Regions from separate parts of the Blautia acetica genome, predicted to be linked through region 1. Evidence: a T-box and tRNA genes for the amino acid it is inferred to sense, from the RefSeq annotation. Region 1 holds a T-box; the other regions hold tRNA genes.

Region 1 (4,709 bases):
TATGTCACCTTGCCGGCAGTCAACATTCACGAAAGCGGTTTCTGGTTCTTTCTGGGAGCCCTGGTTGTGGCAGTGCTGGTGCTGTATGGATTCAAAAAGCGGATTTCCAGTGTGCAGGAACTGCGGACCAACAAGGTGCTAAAGGGAGGAATCTTTGTGATTCTGGCTATTGCAGTGGTATATGGGGCAGGGGCTCTTTTGTCATCCCCTATTATCAATGCAAAGAAATACCAAAAGCTGGTAACACCCGAAGAACGGGATTTTGCAGAAGATATTAAAGAAATCAGTTATGACCAGATTCCCCTTTTGGATAAGGAGTCGGCAGAACTTCTGGGAAACAGAAAAATGGGAAGTATGGTGGACATGGTGTCACAGTTTGAGGTGAGCAGTCTGTATTCCCAGATTAATTACCAGGGACAGCCTTATCGTGTCTCCCCTTTGGTTTACGCCAACGGAATTAAATGGCTGACAAATCAGAAAGAGGGGATTCCAGCTTATATCCGCATTGATATGGCAACCCAGGATACGGAACTGGTAAAGCTGGATAAGCCCATTAAATATTCGGAATCGGAATACTTTAACCGAAATATTTACCGTCATCTGAGATTCCGGTATCCCACTTATATGTTTGACCAGTTGAGTTTTGAGATTGATGACGATGGTACACCTTACTGGATTTGTCCGGTGAAAAAATTTAATATTGGGCTTTTCGGCGGTCAGACTATTGGAAAAGTCATACTGTGTAATGCTCAGACAGGAGAAACGACAGAATACAAAATCGAGGACTGCCCTCAGTGGGTGGACCGGGCCTATCCTTCGGACCTTCTTCTGGAACTGTATAATTACCACGGTATGCTGAAAAACGGATTTTTTAACAGCATTCTGGGACAGAAGGGATGTCTGAAAACCACAGACGGATTTAACTACCTGGCCTTAGAGGATGATGTGTGGGTGTACACAGGCGTGACCTCGGTCAGCGGTGACAAGTCCAATGTAGGTTTTGTGCTGATGAATCAGAGAACGATGGAAACCCGGTATTATGTGTGTGACGGCGCTCAGGAGCGTTCTGCCATGGACTCTGCGGAAGGACAGGTGCAGAACCTGAAATATGAGGCGGCTTTTCCGCTTCTTCTGAACATTTCCGACCAGCCGACGTACTTTATAGCCTTAAAGGATGGAGCGGGCCTGGTGAAAAAGTATGCCATGGTGAATGTTCAGAAATATCAGACGGTGGCCATTGGAGATACGGTGGAAGAGTGTGAAAAAAATTATGAAAAACTGCTGGAAGCAGACGGTGGTGAAAGTACAAAGGGAAAGACAGAGGAGGCATATAAAGTTACCGGAAAGATTGAAAAAATTGCCCAGGCTGTTCTTGACGGAAATTCACACTTTTATGTGACCTTTGATGATACGGATTTGGTCCTTACTCCTCCAGAGGAAGGGGCTCAGAAACTGGAAGGCACGCTGATTTTTGATATTCCGGTTACCGAGTTTCCGGAGGTGATTGCTTATAATCCGGGAGATACCCTAAGCCTTAGTTTCCTGCCCGGAAATACGGTGTGCTCCGTTGTTTCCATGGGAGAAGAGGAACAGGAGTAGAAAAAAGGCGTGCAGGGGTTGACAAAGGGGCAATCACTGGGTAAAATGTGTAATAGCTTTATAAGGAAAAGCGTTGAAGAGGAGTATTAAGAAACACCGCATAGAAACGTGGAAAACGAAGAGAAAGAGAGCTGCCGGGTGGTGCAAGGCAGGTATGCAGGATTCCCAACTCGCCTCGGAGTTCCCGGATTGAACAGACCCAAACAGTCACAAGTAGATACGGGCGGGATTTCCCGTTACAGAAAAAGGAGTGCGCAGACGCAAAAGAGTCTGCGAATTAGAGTGGTACCACGGAATATTAGCCCTTTCGTCTCTAAAGAGGAGACGGAAGGGCATTTTTTGATGTGAAGGAGGAAGAAATTATGGCAGTACCTTATAATTATAAGGCGATTGAACAGAAATGGCGTAAAAACTGGGAGGAACACCCAGTCAACGTAGAGGACGGAAACAAACCAAAATATTATTGTCTGGATATGTTTCCATATCCGTCAGGAAACGGACTTCATGTAGGACACTGGAGAGGATATGTAATCTCTGACGTGTGGAGCCGCTTCAAAATGATGCAGGGATATTACCTGATTCACCCTATGGGTTGGGATGCTTTCGGTCTTCCGGCAGAAAACTATGCCATTAAAATGGGAGTCCACCCGGCGAAATCTACGGCAGACAATATTGCAAACATTAAAAGACAGATTAACGACATTGCTGCTATTTATGACTGGGACAGAGAAGTCAATACTACAGACCCTGCTTTCTATAAATGGACGCAGTGGATTTTTGTAAAAATGTTTAAAGAAGGCCTGGCTTATGAAAAGGAATTCCCAATTAACTGGTGTCCTTCCTGTAAGACAGGTTTGGCCAACGAGGAAGTGGTAAACGGCAAATGTGAACGCTGTGGTTCTGAAGTTACCAAGAAAAACCTGCGTCAGTGGATGCTGAGAATTACCAAATATGCAGACCGTCTTTTAGATGACCTGGACAAACTGGACTGGCCGGAAAAAGTAAAGAAAATGCAGGCCGAATGGATTGGAAAATCCTATGGTGCAGAAGTAGACTTCCCGGTAGAAGGAAGAGAAGAAAAAATCACTGTTTACACCACAAGACCGGATACCCTTCACGGTGCAACCTTTATGGTACTGGCACCGGAACACGCTATGGCGAAGGAACTGGCTACGGATGAGACAAGAGAAGCCGTAGAAAAATACATTTACGACGCTTCCATGAAATCCAATGTAGACCGTCTGCAGGATAAAGAGAAAACAGGTGTGTTTACAGGAAGCTATGCAGTCAATCCTTTAAATGGAGCAAAAATGCCTATCTGGCTGTCGGATTATGTACTGGCTGATTACGGTACCGGCGCGATTATGTGTGTACCGGCTCATGATGACCGTGACTTTGAATTTGCAACCAAATTCAACATTCCGGTTATCCAGGTTATTGCCAAAGACGGAAAAGAAATTGAAAATATGACAGAAGCGTATACCGAGGCTTCTGGAACTATGATTAACTCCGGTGAATGGAATGGCATGGAATCCGCAGTGCTGAAAAAAGAAGCGCCTGTGATGATTGAAAAAATGGGCATTGGACGCAAGACGGTCAACTACAAACTTCGTGACTGGGTATTCTCCCGTCAACGTTACTGGGGCGAGCCCATTCCGATTATCCATTGTCCGAACTGTGGTAATGTACCCGTTCCGGAAGACCAGCTTCCACTGACTCTGCCGGAGGTAGAATCTTACGAACCAACAGGTACAGGAGAATCTCCGCTGGCAGGCATTGAAGACTGGGTGAACACCACTTGTCCGTGCTGCGGCGCTCCGGCAAAAAGAGAAACCAACACCATGCCTCAGTGGGCTGGATCTTCCTGGTATTTCCTGCGCTATGTGGACAGCAAAAATAACGAAGCGCTGGTATCCAAGGAAAAAGCAGATAAATATCTTCCGGTAGATATGTATATCGGTGGAGTAGAGCATGCGGTACTGCATCTTCTGTATTCCCGTTTCTATACCAAGTTCCTGCATGACATCGGTGTGGTAGACTTTGATGAGCCGTTCCAGAAACTGTTCAACCAGGGTATGATTACCGGGAAGAATGGTATCAAGATGAGTAAATCCAAAGGAAATGTAGTTTCTCCGGATGATTTGGTAAGAGATTACGGCTGCGATTCCTTGAGACTTTACGAACTCTTTGTGGGACCGCCGGAATTAGACGCAGAGTGGGATGACCGGGGAATTGACGGTGTTTACCGTTTCCTGAACCGTTTCTGGAAACTGGCTATGGACAGCAAAGAAGCGGCTGTAGCAGAGACAAAAGAAATGGTAAAACTTCGTCACAAGCTGGTATTTGACATTACCCAGCGTCTGGAAAGCTTCAGTCTGAACACCGTTATTTCCGGATTCATGGAATATAACAACAAACTGATTGATATGGCGAAGAAGACAGGCGGTATCGATAAAGCAACCATTGAAACTTTTGTTCAGCTTTTGGCGCCGTTTGCACCGCACATTGCAGAAGAACTGTGGCAGGAATACGGTCATGAGGATTCTGTATTCCACACCCAGTGGCCAAAGGCAGACGCAGAAGCAATGAAGGACGATGAAATCGAAGTTCCGGTACAGATTAACGGCAAGACAAAAGCCGTAGTTTGTATCAGCGCAGAGGCTACAAAGGAAGAGGCGATTGCAGCAGGAAAAGAGGCGATTGCAGATAAGCTGACCGGAAATATAGTGAAGGAAATTTATGTTCCTAAGAAGATAATTAATATTGTAATGAAATAATTGAGAAGAAATTCTCACAACAGAATAAAGTGCTTGGAAATATTGAAAAGTTCGCTGAAAATCAAGGTTTACAGACATTTTTCTTCAATGAAAAGGTATCGTAGAATATCGCAAAATATCGTAACAGATTTTTAAAATGGAGTAAATTTGGAGTAAAAGTTGAAAGAAAATGGAGTAAATATTTCAAGAAGACATGAAAGGAATGACGCAGATGGTAGAGATATTGTCTGCGTTATTTTTTTTGATTATAATGGTGTAAATAATTGCAAAGTATGATATTATGAGAAATAAACAAATTGGAATTTAACACGAACAAGATTTAATTATAGGAGT
Region 2 (4,709 bases), on a different contig from region 1:
AAGATTGAATTTGAAATCTCCAGAGCAGACGGCGGAGAGTACAAAGACCAGACCATTACAGTGACACTGGGAGCAAAGAAGGACGCACAGGCCAGCACGGATAATAACGGTAGAACAGGCAATAATTGATAATATGTTTATAAAAATGTATGGCAGTTTCTCTTAAAAATGGAGGAACTGCCATATTTTGGGTTTCTTTTTTGAAACTCAAAACCGTTTATAAAAAGTTTACTTGTGAGCGTCTCTGATTTGTGATAAGATACCCACAAACGGATGATACAGCGGAAAAACAGAAAAGGCGGTAACAGATATGTCAGATGATAAAGAATATTTAGATACAACTACAGGTTCTGATACTCCAAAGGAAAAGGAGCAGAAGGACCAATTTGAAAAAGTATGTTTTATGTGCAGAAGACCGGAGAGCAAAGCTGGGAAAATGATTGACCTGCCGAACAATATCCATATCTGCACAGATTGTATGCAGAGAAGTTTCGATACCATGAACAATACCAATATCAATTATGAGGAACTGATGAAAAATATGCCCAACATCAGCATGATTGATTTGAATTCCCTGCAGAATCAGATTCCACAGAGACAAAAGGTAAAGAAAAAACAGGAGCAGCCAAAAGAAAAAACAGCACAAAAGGTCTTTGATATCAAGAGCATTCCGGCGCCTCACAGAATCAAAGCGAGTCTGGACGAATATGTCATCGGACAGGAATATGCCAAAAAAGTCATGTCTGTAGGCGTTTACAATCATTACAAACGTGTCTTTGCGGATATTACGGATGATGTGGAAATCGAAAAATCCAATATGCTGATGATTGGACCAACTGGAAGCGGTAAAACGTATATGGTAAAAACTCTGGCCAGACTTTTGGATGTGCCTCTGGCCATTACAGATGCTACTTCCCTTACGGAAGCAGGTTATATTGGCGATGATATTGAGAGTGTGGTCAGCAAACTTCTGGCTGCGGCAGACAATGATGTGGAGAGAGCAGAGCACGGTATTATTTTTATTGATGAGATTGATAAGATTGCCAAGAAGAAAAATACCAATCAGCGTGATGTCAGCGGAGAAGCGGTGCAGCAGGGAATGCTGAAACTCCTGGAGGGCAGCGAGGTAGAAGTTCCGGTGGGAGCCAACAGCAAAAATGCCATGGTGCCTTTGGCTACGGTAAATACGAAAAACATTCTCTTTATCTGCGGCGGTGCGTTTCCGGATTTGGAAGAAATCATCAAGGAACGTCTGAATAAGACGGCTTCCATTGGTTTTCAGGCGGATTTGAAGGATAAATACGACCATGACAATAAGATTCTTGAAAAGGTAACCGTAGACGATTTGAAAAAGTTTGGCATGATACCTGAATTTCTGGGCCGTATGCCGATTATCTTTACTTTAAGCGGCCTGGACAGAGATATGCTGGTGGAAATCCTTAAAGAGCCGAAAAATGCCATTTTAAAGCAGTATCAGAAGCTGCTGGCTCTGGATGAGGTGAAACTGGAGTTTGAAGACGGTGCGTTGGAAGCCATTGCAGATATGGCCATGGAGAAACATACAGGGGCCAGAGCGCTGCGGGCGATTCTGGAGGAATACATGCTGGATATTATGTATGAGATTCCCAAAGACGATAACATCGGGGAAGTGATTATTACAAAAGATTACATCACCCACACAGGCGGTCCGAAAATTTTGCTGAGAGGACAGGAGCCTGCTCAGATAGAAATGAAATAAAACAGAAAATAAAAAATATCTGCGGCGTAAATCTGATTTTTATGCCGCAGATATTTTTTTGTTAAGCCAAAGGCCTGTATTTTTTCGCCTGAAGACAAAAAAAGATGCAGGAGATGGGACTTGAACCCACACGATATTGCTACCACAGGCACCTGAAGCCTGCGCGTCTGCCAATTCCGCCACTCCTGCATTTCTTTATGTTGTTCTGTGCTCTCTCAAGCACAAGACATATAATACACGAATACTTCTGAAATGTCAACACTAAATTTAAAAAAAATTAAAAAAATTTTTCAAAGATATTTTCGGGGATTTTCAAACAAGAAAAGGTTGAAAATTATCAGGTGTTGTGATACACTTTTTACAATTTGGGGAATTTTAAGGCTTTATGCCATCAGAAAGGAAGACAGGTGAGAGAATGAAAGCATTTTTGATACTGGAAGACGGTACCGTCTTTGAAGGAACCAGCATTGGCTCTACAAAGGAAGTCATCAGTGAGATTGTCTTTAATACTTCTATGACAGGTTATCTGGAGGTTTTGACAGACCCTTCTTATGCCGGACAGGCAGTCTGCATGACGTATCCTTTGATTGGAAATTATGGCATTTGCCATGAAGACCAGGAATCTTTAAGACCTTGGCCGGACGGCTACATTGTAAGGGAGTTATCCCGTATTCCAAGTAATTTCAGAAGTGAAGATACCATTCAGAACTTTTTAAAGAAATATGATATACCGGGAATCGCAGGTGTGGATACCAGAGCCCTGACCAGAATTCTGAGAGAAAAGGGAACTATGAACGGTATGATTACCACAAATGCGGCCTATAATTTAGAAGAAATCCTTCCGCGCCTGAAAGCGTATACTACAGGAAAGGTTGTGGAAAAGGTAACCTGCACAGAATCCCATGTACTGGAGGGCAGCGGCAAAAAAGTGGCTTTGCTGGACTTTGGTGCAAAGGACAACATTGCCCAGTCTTTAAATGAAAGAGGCTGTCAGGTAACGGTTTATCCTGCCTTTACTTCAGCAGAAACCATTTTAAATTCCAATCCGGACGGCATTATGCTGTCAAATGGTCCCGGGGACCCGAAGGAATGTACTTCTATTATAGAAGAAGTAAAGAAACTGTATGCGTCAGAGGTGCCGATTTTTGCTATCTGTCTGGGACACCAGCTGATGGCCCTGGCTACAGGAGCGGATACAAAGAAAATGAAATATGGACACAGAGGCGGCAATCACCCGGTAAAAGATTTGGAAACCGGAAGAGTTTATATTTCTTCCCAGAATCATGGTTATGTAGTGGATACAGAAACCTTAAATCCGGACATTGCAGTTCCGGCCTTTGAAAATGTCAACGATAAGACAAATGAAGGACTGAAATACACCGGAAAAAATATATTCACTGTGCAGTTTCATCCGGAAGCATGCCCGGGACCACAGGACTCCGGTTATTTGTTTGACAGATTCTTAAAAATGATGGAGGTGAACCGATAATGCCAAAGAACCCGGAAATTAAAAAAGTATTGATGCTGGGCTCAGGCCCTATTGTCATTGGACAGGCGGCAGAATTTGACTATGCAGGTACACAGGCCTGCCGTTCTCTGAAAGAAGAGGGGGTTGAAGTTGTACTGTTAAACTCCAACCCGGCAACCATTATGACAGATAAGGACATTGCAGATAAGGTCTACATTGAACCTTTGACTGTAGAAGTAGTAGAACAGCTGATTCTCAAGGAAAAACCGGACAGCGTTCTGCCTACACTGGGCGGACAGGCAGGTCTGAATCTGGCTATGGAACTGGAAGAGCGCGGATTTCTGAAAGAACATAACGTGCGCCTTATTGGAACAACCTCAGAAACCATTAAGAAAGCAGAAGACCGTCAGGAATTTAAAGATACCATGGAGAAAATCGGTGAGCCAATCGCTGCTTCTTTAGTGGTAAGAAACGTGGAAGACGGTATTGCCTTCAGCAATAAAATCGGCTATCCGGTGGTGTTGCGTCCGGCTTACACGCTTGGAGGAAGCGGCGGCGGTATTGCCAACAACGAAGAAGAGCTGGTAGAGATTCTGGAAAACGGTCTCAGACTTTCCCGTGTAGGAGAAGTTCTGGTGGAGCGCTGCATTGCAGGCTGGAAAGAAATCGAGTACGAAGTTATGCGCGATGGCGCAGGAAACTGTATTACCGTATGCAACATGGAAAACCTGGACCCGGTAGGCGTGCACACAGGCGACAGTATTGTTGTGGCTCCTTCCCAGACACTGGGGGATAAGGAATACCAGATGCTTAGAACCTCTGCGCTTAATATTATTACAGAACTGGGCATTACCGGTGGATGTAACGTGCAGTATGCCTTAAATCCAGACAGTTTTGAATACTGTGTTATCGAGGTAAATCCCCGTGTATCCCGTTCTTCTGCCCTGGCTTCCAAGGCCACAGGCTACCCTATTGCCAAGGTAGCGGCTAAGATTGCTCTGGGTTACACTTTAGACGAAATCAAAAATGCAGTAACAGGAAAGACGTATGCCAGCTTTGAACCTATGCTGGACTACTGTGTGGTAAAGATTCCGAGACTGCCTTTCGATAAATTCATCAGCGCTAAGAGAACACTGACCACCCAGATGAAGGCTACCGGAGAGGTTATGAGTATCTGCAATAACTTTGAGGGCGCTTTGATGAAAGCAATCCGTTCTTTGGAGCAGCATGTAGACAGCCTTATGTCCTATGATTTTACAGGACTTACAGAAGAGGAATTGAGAGAACAGCTTCATATTGTAGACGATATGCGTATCTGGAGAATTGCAGAGGCTGTGCGCCGGGGCATTTCTTACCAGGATATTCATGCAGTGACGAAGATTGACATCTGGTTTATTGATAAAATTGCCATTCTCGTGGAAATGGAGCAGGCATTAAAGAAAGAGGAATTAAGCGAAGACTTATTAAGAGAAGCAAAACGTATGGAATTCCCGGACAACGTCA
Region 3 (4,709 bases), on a different contig from region 1:
ATTCGGTTATAGAATTCCTTATTATTCGGTATTCAACATAGAATAGAGAAGAACTTCTTTATATAAAAGATCCCATGTATTAGGAGATTTCGCAACTGCGTCTGGGCTATCTGATAAATCTTCCGACGAAGTCATGATAATATTAATAAGTTTTCCTCCTAGCCTATTCCAGATCTTCTCAGGTGACATTTCCCAACTATATAACTGGGTTGACTTATCCACCTTGACTAATGCTCTAAAAGCCGCAACAATTGGAAATATAATTCCTTTAGGCAATACATAGTTCATCGGTTGATTGCCAAAAATAGAATAATTTACAACCGTATCTTCATTCACATACTTTGACATTTTTTTTCTGCGATATGTACGATTTACCGTATTACCTTTATCAGCAAATGTAGTTTCAACCATTTCCCAAATATCAAAAATATCAGGAATAATCGGAGTCATGTTTTTTACAATTTGGTCTCGAGAATCCTTTAATCTTAAAAATCTATTCAGACTTGTCTCTTTTCCGGTGTAAGACTGAATCGGCTGCGCATCTCCTCCCTTTGGATAGAGGCTTTGATTAAACATGTTCATAATAGCAATAATTTCACGTACATCAATTACGTTTTTGTCACCAACATGTTCATTCTGCTTAAATGCAATACGATTATAGAAACTTTCATTTTTCAGAGCTGCTTTAATCGGCTCAAAACTACGATTTAATTCCTCGATAGAACGCTGATCCACCTGAACAGACTGATTTCGAGCTTCAGCAAGTTCCACTGGTGAGGAAATTCCTGTAAAAAATTCAAAAAAAACATACTGCTCAAAGAACAGTTCATTATTCTTTTGTTTTGTAAGAATAATCTTTAAAGTATGACCTCCATCAATATTTCCATGTATCTCAGGGTCCGATAAAGTAACTTTAATCATTCCTGTCTTATTATCATAGGCAAACTTGTCTACAGACATTACAATACCTCTATTCTTTTCATGGAAATTCTTGCATCCACTGTCAATGCTTTTTGCAATTTCTTTTGCGACATTTGTTGTAAGCTTCTGGTCTCTAGGATTAGTACGCATCCAATCTTCAAACTTTGCCGGAACATCCTGTAATCTTACATAACAAACATACTTTTTAGAACCATCCTTTGTAAGTTCACTCATTGGATTATCCATCTTCTTTACCTGCTTTGCAGGAAATTTAATAATACTTGCCATTTTTATCCTCCTTATGGTCATCGATTTTGCGAATAAAAAAAGCGTCTACCAAAGTAGAACGCGAATAATAAGTCATAAAAAAGGATAAACTTTACCTTCTGCAAATACATTACACGCCTTCACATCTACTCAAGATACTGAAAAACTACCAGGAATAAAACATTCCTGCAGCTGTGCTTCTTTTATTCATTCACATTATCTCACAGTAAAAGCAATACGTCAAACGCTTTCAAATTATCTATAGTCATTCTGATAAATGCACTCTGAATTCTATTTTTTAACAGAATACATAATTAATCATATGCCCTCTTACACCTCTCCTGTTTCCCAGTATCGCATAAAGCAACATGCACACCCTACACTCTCATTTTAAAATTTTCTAAAAAACTATTGACGAGTTGGAAAATATTTGCTATACTTTCACTTGTCCTTTGGGAAAACCAAATGACAAGCGAGCGGGAGTGCTGGAATTGGCAGACAGGCAAGACTAAGGATCTTGTGTCTGTATAGACGTGTGGGTTCAAGTCCCATCTCCCGCAGTTTTATACAGAGTGTAAAGAGGGCTGAAATCCTAAATACAAAGGGTTTCAGCCCTTTTCATTTCTCTCTCCCTTCTTTAGCAGCACTACTTTCTCTTTTGTATTTTTGCAAAATTTCAGTCAGAAATCCAGTAAGATTTGACAGAGGGAACAGTATTTAGTACAATTTAGGAGATAAAATAGGATACATGATGTCTATTATAAAAATGATAGTCGGTATATTTCTGTATAAACAGTAAAGGAACCTTGCTTTACAGTTAATAAAATCTAAAAAATGGAGGTTTTCATGAGAAAACTAGCTTTAAGCGATGAAATATTACTAAAAATCGAGAAACCAGCCCGCTATATCGGGAATGAAGTGAACTCGGTAATGAAAAACAAAGATGAGGTAGATATCCGTTTCGCTATGTGCTTTCCAGACGTCTACGAAATCGGAATGTCCCATTTGGGAATCCAGATTCTCTATGACATGTTTAACCAGAGGGAAGATACCTGGTGCGAAAGGGTATATTCTCCCTGGCCGGATTTGGACAAAGTGATGCGGGAGAAAAAAATTCCTCTGTTTGCATTGGAATCTCAGGATCCGATTCGTAATTTTGACTTTCTGGGAATTACCATTCAGTACGAAATGTGTTATACCAATATTCTGCAGATACTGGATTTAAGCGGTATGCCTTTAAGAGCAGCGGATCGGGACGAAAGCTGGCCTTTGGTTATGGGAGGCGGTCCTTGTACTTATAATCCGGAACCATTGGCGCCATTCTTTGATTTGTTCTATATCGGAGAAGGAGAAACTGTCTTCGGAGAAGTTTTGGATTCTTATAAAAAATACAAAAAAGCTGGAAAAAGCAAAAAAGAATTTCTGGAAAGAGCTGCGGAAATTCCCGGAATTTATGTACCTTCCTTCTACGATACCACTTATAAGGAAGACGGAACCATTGCCTCTTTTGTGCCTAACAATCCGCATGCAAAAGAAAAAATCGAGAAACAGGTCGTTATGGATATCACCAACACCTATTATCCGAAGAAACCTGTCGTACCTTTTATCAAAGCCACACAGGACAGGGTAACTCTGGAAGTACAAAGAGGCTGTATTCGCGGCTGTCGCTTCTGTCAGGCGGGTATGCTGTACCGCCCTACCAGGGAAAGAGATGTAAAATTTTTAAAAGATACAGCAAAAGCCATGCTGGACAGCACCGGACACGAGGAAATTTCCCTTAGTTCTCTGAGTACCAGCGATTATTCTAAACTGCAGGAATTGCTGGAATATTTGATTGACGACTGTTCTGAAAGAAAGGTGAATATTTCTCTGCCTTCTCTTCGCATTGACTCTTTTTCTCTGGACGTTATGCGTAAAGTACAGGATATCAAAAAAAGCAGCCTGACCTTTGCACCGGAAGCAGGTACTCAGAGAATGCGGGATGTGATTAACAAAGGGCTCACAGAAGAAATCATTCTGGAAGGCGCAGGCAAAGCCTTTGAAGGCGGTTGGAGTAGAGTAAAATTATACTTTATGCTGGGACTTCCCACAGAAACAGAAGAAGATATGAAAGGAATTGCTCATCTGGCCGAGTCCATTGCCAAAAGATATTATGAAATCCCAAAAGACCAGCGACACGGCAAATGCCAGATTGTAGTCAGCACTTCTTTCTTTGTGCCGAAACCTTTCACTCCATTCCAGTGGGCCGGAATGTTCCGGAAAGAGGATTATCTGGAGCGAGCAAAAATTGTCAAGGAAGAGATTAAAGCACAGTTGAATCAGAAAAGTATTAAATACAATTATCACGAAGCTGATGTAACCGTTTTAGAGGGAATTCTGGCCCGCGGTGACCGAAGAGTGGCGGACGTATTAGAAGCAACTTACCGAAAAGGTGCTATTTTTGATGCCTGGTCCGAATATTTCCGCTATGACCTCTGGATGGACGCTTTTGAAGAGGCAGGTCTTGACCCGGAATTTTATACTTTAAGAGAGCGCCCGCTGGACGAAATTTTCCCGTGGGATTTCCTGTCCATTGGAGTAACACGGAAATTCCTGGAAAAAGAATGGGAAAAAGCCCATCAGGAAGCAGTTACGCCAAACTGCAGAATGAAATGTTCCGGCTGCGGTGCGGCAGCTTACAAAGGAGGTGTCTGCATTGAAGGTTAGAGTAAAATTTGCAAAACAGGGGGCCATGAAATTTATCGGGCATCTGGATATTATGAGGTATTTTCAGAAAGCTATCCGCAGGGCGGACATTGATGTGGCGTATTCTGAAGGATTCAGTCCCCATATGATTATGTCTTTTGCTGCCCCACTGGGTGTAGGTGTGACCAGCACGGCAGAATATTTTGATATGGAAATTCAGACATCCATACCGTCCAAGGAGGCCATCAGACGACTGAATGATACTATGGCAGAAGGTATGAAAGTGCTTAGTTTCCGGCAGATACCAGACGGAAAAGCCAATGCGGCCATGGCTCTTGTGGCGGCTGCCGATTATCAGGTGAATTTCCGGGAAGGTATGGCACCCGGAGACGACTGGAAAGAAAAGGTACAGGCCTTTATGGAACAGCCGGAAATTCTGGTTGTAAAGAAAACGAAAAAGAATGAAAAAGAGGTGGACATTAAACCTTTTATTTATGACTTACATTTAGATAACGGAGGAATATTCCTTCAGCTTGCAGCCGGAAGTGTCAAAAATACCAAGCCGGAGCTGGTAATGGAAGCATTTTATCAGTTCTGCGGGAAAGAATTTGATAGTTTTTCTCTTTTGGTGCATCGCCTGGAAGTATATGCAGATAAAGGGACAGAAACGGAACGAAAACTGATTTCTCTGGAAAACCTGGGAGAAGACCTTGAGTAGGCTGATACTGACTCCCATGGAATACAAAGGCATTCCCATGCTGACGGCTGCGTTAGAAGAAAACGGGCGTATCTGTCAGATAAATCCCATGGGAATGTCAAAAAGCTGTATTCTGGGA
Region 4 (4,709 bases), on a different contig from region 1:
TTTTCGCACAGAATTCCACATGGCAATGGTAGCCTTTGCAGAAGCTCCTCTGGTTCTGGCATCTCTTACAATCCGGCGAATCAGACGGCCGTCCGTGGTGGGTATCCGGTTGTGTTCATCAATATTTAACTGAGTCAGCGCACTGATATATATTTTAAACTTGCTTTCCACCGGAAGGGAATGGCTTAATTTATCATTCAGGCAGTGAATTCCCTCAATCACCAGCACATCCTCTGCTCCAAGCTGAAGAAAATCGCCCCGGTACTCTCTCTGTCCGGTTTTAAAGTTAAACTGGGGCAGCTCCACCCGTTCTCCGCTCAAAAGCCGCAGCATATCTTCGTTAAATTTCTTCACATCAATGGCTTCCAGACATTCAAAATTGTAATTTCCATTGCTGTCTAAAGGGGTATCCTCCCGGTTCACAAAATAATTGTCCACACCAATGGGATGCGGCTTCAGCCCATGAGCCGCCAACTGTATGGAAAGTCTGTGGGAAAAGGTCGTTTTTCCGGAAGAGGAGGGACCTGCTATCATAATAAATTTTTTATTTCCGGCCTTTACAATCTGCTCTGCAATCTGAGAAATTCTGGACTCCTGCAGAGCCTCTGCAATCAGTATCAGTTGATTGGCTCCTTGTCCTGTAATCTGTTCATTCAACTCTCCTACGGTGTCAGACTGTACCATTTCGCCCCATTTTTCCGATTCTCTTTGCACCCGGAAAATCTTAGGTCTCGGAGAAAATTCCGGCACCGTATCCGGACATTCCCTTCTTGGAAGCTGCAGCACCAGTCCTCCTTCATAGGGATAGAGTTCAAAATACTTCAAATAACCAGTATGATTCACCATAAATCCGTAAAAGTAGTCCTCAAAATCTCCCAAACGGTACAAATTCACTCTGGACACTCTGCGGAAACGAAACAGTTTTTCTTTATCATACATACCATATTTATGAAAAATTTCAATAGCTTCCCCTGTGCTGACACTGCGTTTTAAAATGGGCACTTTCTGCTCTGCCAGTTCCAGCATATAGGCTTTCACCGCATCCAGAAGTTCTCTGGTAATCTTCACGTTTCCGTCAATGGTGTAATAATAACCGGAACTTACGGAAAAATGCAGCGTGACTTTCCGGATATTTTCGTGCCCTGCCACATGGTAAACCGCTTTTAAAAACAGCAAAGAAGCGCTTCTTTTGTAAGTGCTGTGTCCAATCTCATCTCCTGTTGTAACAAATTCCAGAACACCGTCTTTTTTCAGTTTTTTGTGCAGTTCACACAGTTTCCCGTCTTTCATAACCAGGACAATGGGATATCTGGTGCTACCCTGATATTCTGTCGCAATCTGTGCGTAAGATGTTCCATAAGGATATGTTTTCTGCTTTCCCAATATTTTTACACTTATCATTCTTTCACTCATGACCTTTCTCCTTTCCTGCCGCATCTTTGATAAGTCTCCCCTCAGTTTCACATTTAGATACATATGATTTTACTACAACTATCCTTAATTTTCTATCATTTTATAGTTTTTTTAGATAAATATTACTTTTTTTCAGAAATTTTGTAACGCAAAAAAGAGGACGAAAGAAGGTAAAGTTCTTTCGTCCCAAAACAAATGAAAAAGGCTGAAGTTCCTCTTAATCCCAGCGGAACTTCAACCTTTTTCATACACGCCTCATATACCAGACTGCGGGAGATGGGACTTGAACCCACACGAGCATACACCCACAAGATCCTTAGTCTTGCCTGTCTGCCAATTCCAGCACTCCCGCTCAATCAATTGCGCTCACAACTGATTACTTCATTAGTATACCATAAATTTTTCATTTTGCAACTATTTTTTGAAAAATTGACAAAATTTGTGTAACAATATGCAGGAACACCAACAGGCTCTGGTTTTTTCGTGCAAAATTCTGATTTTTCTTTCTTCTATTCTTCATCCATACTTCCGCTGCGGAAGCCTTCCATATCAAGTGTCAGGTATCGAAATCCCATGGCTTTCAACTTTGGAACCAATGTCTCCTGCATTTTAAGAAAACGTCCAAAGTGCTCTTTGGGAATCTCCACTCTGGCAATTTCTCCATGAAGCCGCAGGCGCACCACCGGAAAACCTTCCTTTTTCAGATATTCTTCTGCTTTCGCAATTTTCTCCAGTATCTCCGGACGGATTTCTGCCCCATAAGGCAGTCTGGTAGCCAGACAAGGCGTAGATGGTCTTTTTGCCACAGAAACCCCCAGTTCTTCTGCCAGACGACGAACCTCTTCCTTGGTAAACCCATGCATGGCCAACGGACTGAGAACCCCCATTTCCTTTACCGCCTTAAGTCCCGGACGGTACACATGCAAATCATCCTCATTGGTGCCCTCTAATATGCAGGATACTCTCTTTTCTTCCGCATATGCCTTCAGCTTTCCAAACAAAGCCTTTTTGCAGAGATAACATCTATCCTTGGGGTTAAAACGGATTTCTGCCTGCTCCAGTTCATTGACAAACAGTACCTTATGTATAGCTCCCGCTTCTTTTGCCACTTTCTGTGCAATCTCCAAATCGCAGGAAGGGTGAAGCATGGTATGAAAGGTAACTGCATAAATACTGCTCTGTCTCTTCTTTTCTTCTGCACAGTTTCTGGCCAGCTGCAGCAGCACACTGCTGTCTACTCCGCCGGAAAAGGCAATACAGATGTCTTCTTCTATGCAGGTATTCATAAAATCATAAAGCGCTTTCTTTTTTTCTTCATAAGTTCTCATAATATCCTCCCGCTGCTGCAGACGCCTCATCGTATACATCCCGAAAGGCTCTTCCAGTTTCTTCACATATCTGTTTCACTGTTTCATATTCCGGATAACAGAACCGCTTTCCATGGTGGAAACAAACCTTGATTCTGACCCTGTGACCATCTTTTAATACAACTTCTTCAAAGGTTCTCGGAAGCACTCTTCTCTTTTCCTCATATCTACGAAGTCCGATACTGGTAGTTTCCCGAAAAATAATGTCCTCCAGGACCTCCTGTTTGTTTTCCCTGCAGATAACCTGCAGCATATAAGCCGGACGGCCTTTTTTCATATAAATGGGAAAACAGGAAGCATCCAGAGCTCCGGCCTTCATGAGACAATCAATGGCATACCCCAGCTGCTCTCCGCTGCAGTCATCCACATTGGTTTCCAGCACCCGGACAGAGTCCTGTTTCTCTGCAGTTTCTTTCCTGTCTCTTTGCCTTTGGATTTCCGTTTTCTCCGGCACTGATTCTGTAAGCACTACGGCGCGAAGTCCTTCTCTTAGGAATGAATTTTCCTGTGTAATGACACTTCCCGCACCTGTTTTTTCGATACAGACTCTGTCCGGAAATACTGCAGGTTTCCCCATAATTCCCAGAAGTTCCATTCCCAGCAGACTGCTTTTCTCCTTTTGACCTCTGATAAAATGCATGGGAACCTGGTATTTTTCTATGCTCTGCAGCAATTTTGCACACGGCAGAATTTCACCGTCTCTGCTGTCCATCGTTTCTGTAACAGAAAGAACCTGAAGCTGTTCAAATCCCAGTATTTCCAATGCCAGCCAGGCCGCCGCTCCTTCCAGAAAAGATTCTTCCTCGCTTTGCAGGCTGATTTCCCAAAGTCTGTAAAGTGCAGTCTTTGTTTTTTCTCCCCAGGGACTTTCCGCAATTTTTTTTTCGGTTTCTTCTTTGGTTTTAAACACCGGATAAGCAGACTCTATGTTCTTTAAAACAACTTCCTCTATTCCCTGGCTCTCATACTGTGCCTCAATGGAGACCAGACACTGGGCCAGACAGGTCAAACGCTGCTCCAGCTCCTCCTTCTCTGCTCCCAGAGCCAACAAAGCACCCAAAAGCTTCCTGCAGCTTATTCCCGTATAACACTCCAAATAAAGTTCTCTTCTCATGCCTTTTTTCATTGCCTCTTGTTTCTTCTTTCTCTCAATGATAAAATATATCATGAATACTGGCGAAAGTAAATATGCAACACAGGAGGATGAAAAATGAGCGTATCAAAAGTATATTTTACAGACTTAAGAGCGAAAAACGGCGATAATCTGCTGAACAAGCTACAGCGCCTCATAAAAACTGCGGGAATTGGAAATATTGATTTCCAGGATAAATATGTTGCGATTAAAATGCACTTCGGAGAGCCGGGAAACCTGGCCTTTTTAAGACCAAATTATGCCAAAGCGGTAGCTGATGTGGTAAAAGAACTGGGTGGAAAGCCTTTTCTTACAGACTGCAACACTCTTTATGTAGGGGGAAGAAAAAATGCCCTGGACCATCTGGACAGTGCCAACTTAAACGGTTTTAATCCCATGACAACCGGTTGTCAGATTCTCATTGCCGACGGTCTGAAGGGTACAGACGAAGCACTGGTTCCCGTTGAAGGCGGTACTTATATAAAAGAAGCCAAAATTGGGCGTGCCGTTATGGACGCAGATGTTTTGATTTCCCTGTCCCATTTCAAGGGACATGAAGCTGCCGGATTTGGCGGTGCGATTAAAAACATCGGTATGGGCTGCGGCTCCCGTGCCGGTAAGATGGAAATGCACTCTGCCGGAAAACCTCATGTTCTCCAGGATTTATGCGTAGGCTGCCATATGTGTGCTAAAATCTGTGCCCATGATGCGCCTCAGTTTACAGACAACAAGGCTTCCATTGACCATGACAAATGCGTGGGCTGCGGCAGATGTATCGGTGTCTGTCCAAAAGATGC

What was found. The T-box of region 1 lies ahead of leuS (leucine--tRNA ligase). A T-box ahead of a tRNA ligase gene usually reads a tRNA of that ligase, here a tRNA-Leu.
Region 2: it has a tRNA-Leu gene. The T-box ahead of leuS (leucine--tRNA ligase) is inferred to sense a tRNA for this amino acid. The anticodon was not compared.
Region 3: it has a tRNA-Leu gene. The T-box ahead of leuS (leucine--tRNA ligase) is inferred to sense a tRNA for this amino acid. The anticodon was not compared.
Region 4: it has a tRNA-Leu gene. The T-box ahead of leuS (leucine--tRNA ligase) is inferred to sense a tRNA for this amino acid. The anticodon was not compared.

What each region holds. Positions count from the first base shown of each region.
Region 1 covers NZ_JBBEWO010000017.1:1,636-6,344, reverse strand. Annotated here, with positions in the region: gene WBS51_RS11350 (CvpA family protein) at 1-1,599, shown strand, start outside; T-box leader at 1,664-1,917, shown strand; gene leuS (leucine--tRNA ligase) at 1,962-4,376, shown strand.
Region 2 covers NZ_JBBEWO010000008.1:80,001-84,709, forward strand. Annotated here, with positions in the region: gene WBS51_RS07460 (S1C family serine protease) at 1-129, shown strand, start outside; gene clpX (ATP-dependent Clp protease ATP-binding subunit ClpX) at 311-1,738, shown strand; tRNA gene WBS51_RS07470 (tRNA-Leu) at 1,844-1,927, opposite strand; gene WBS51_RS07475 (carbamoyl phosphate synthase small subunit) at 2,154-3,227, shown strand; gene carB (carbamoyl-phosphate synthase large subunit) at 3,227-4,709, shown strand, end outside.
Region 3 covers NZ_JBBEWO010000033.1:1,998-6,706, forward strand. Annotated here, with positions in the region: gene WBS51_RS14730 (AIPR family protein) at 22-1,209, opposite strand; tRNA gene WBS51_RS14735 (tRNA-Leu) at 1,665-1,748, shown strand; gene WBS51_RS14740 (TIGR03960 family B12-binding radical SAM protein) at 2,035-3,894, shown strand; gene WBS51_RS14745 (TIGR03936 family radical SAM-associated protein) at 3,884-4,591, shown strand; gene WBS51_RS14750 (ribonuclease E/G) at 4,584-4,709, shown strand, end outside.
Region 4 covers NZ_JBBEWO010000011.1:60,917-65,625, forward strand. Annotated here, with positions in the region: gene WBS51_RS08955 (nucleoside kinase) at 1-1,413, opposite strand, end outside; gene WBS51_RS08960 (hypothetical protein) at 1,536-1,661, opposite strand; tRNA gene WBS51_RS08965 (tRNA-Leu) at 1,682-1,765, opposite strand; gene larE (ATP-dependent sacrificial sulfur transferase LarE) at 1,923-2,741, opposite strand; gene larC2 (nickel pincer cofactor biosynthesis protein LarC2) at 2,728-3,894, opposite strand; gene WBS51_RS08980 (DUF362 domain-containing protein) at 3,991-4,709, shown strand, end outside.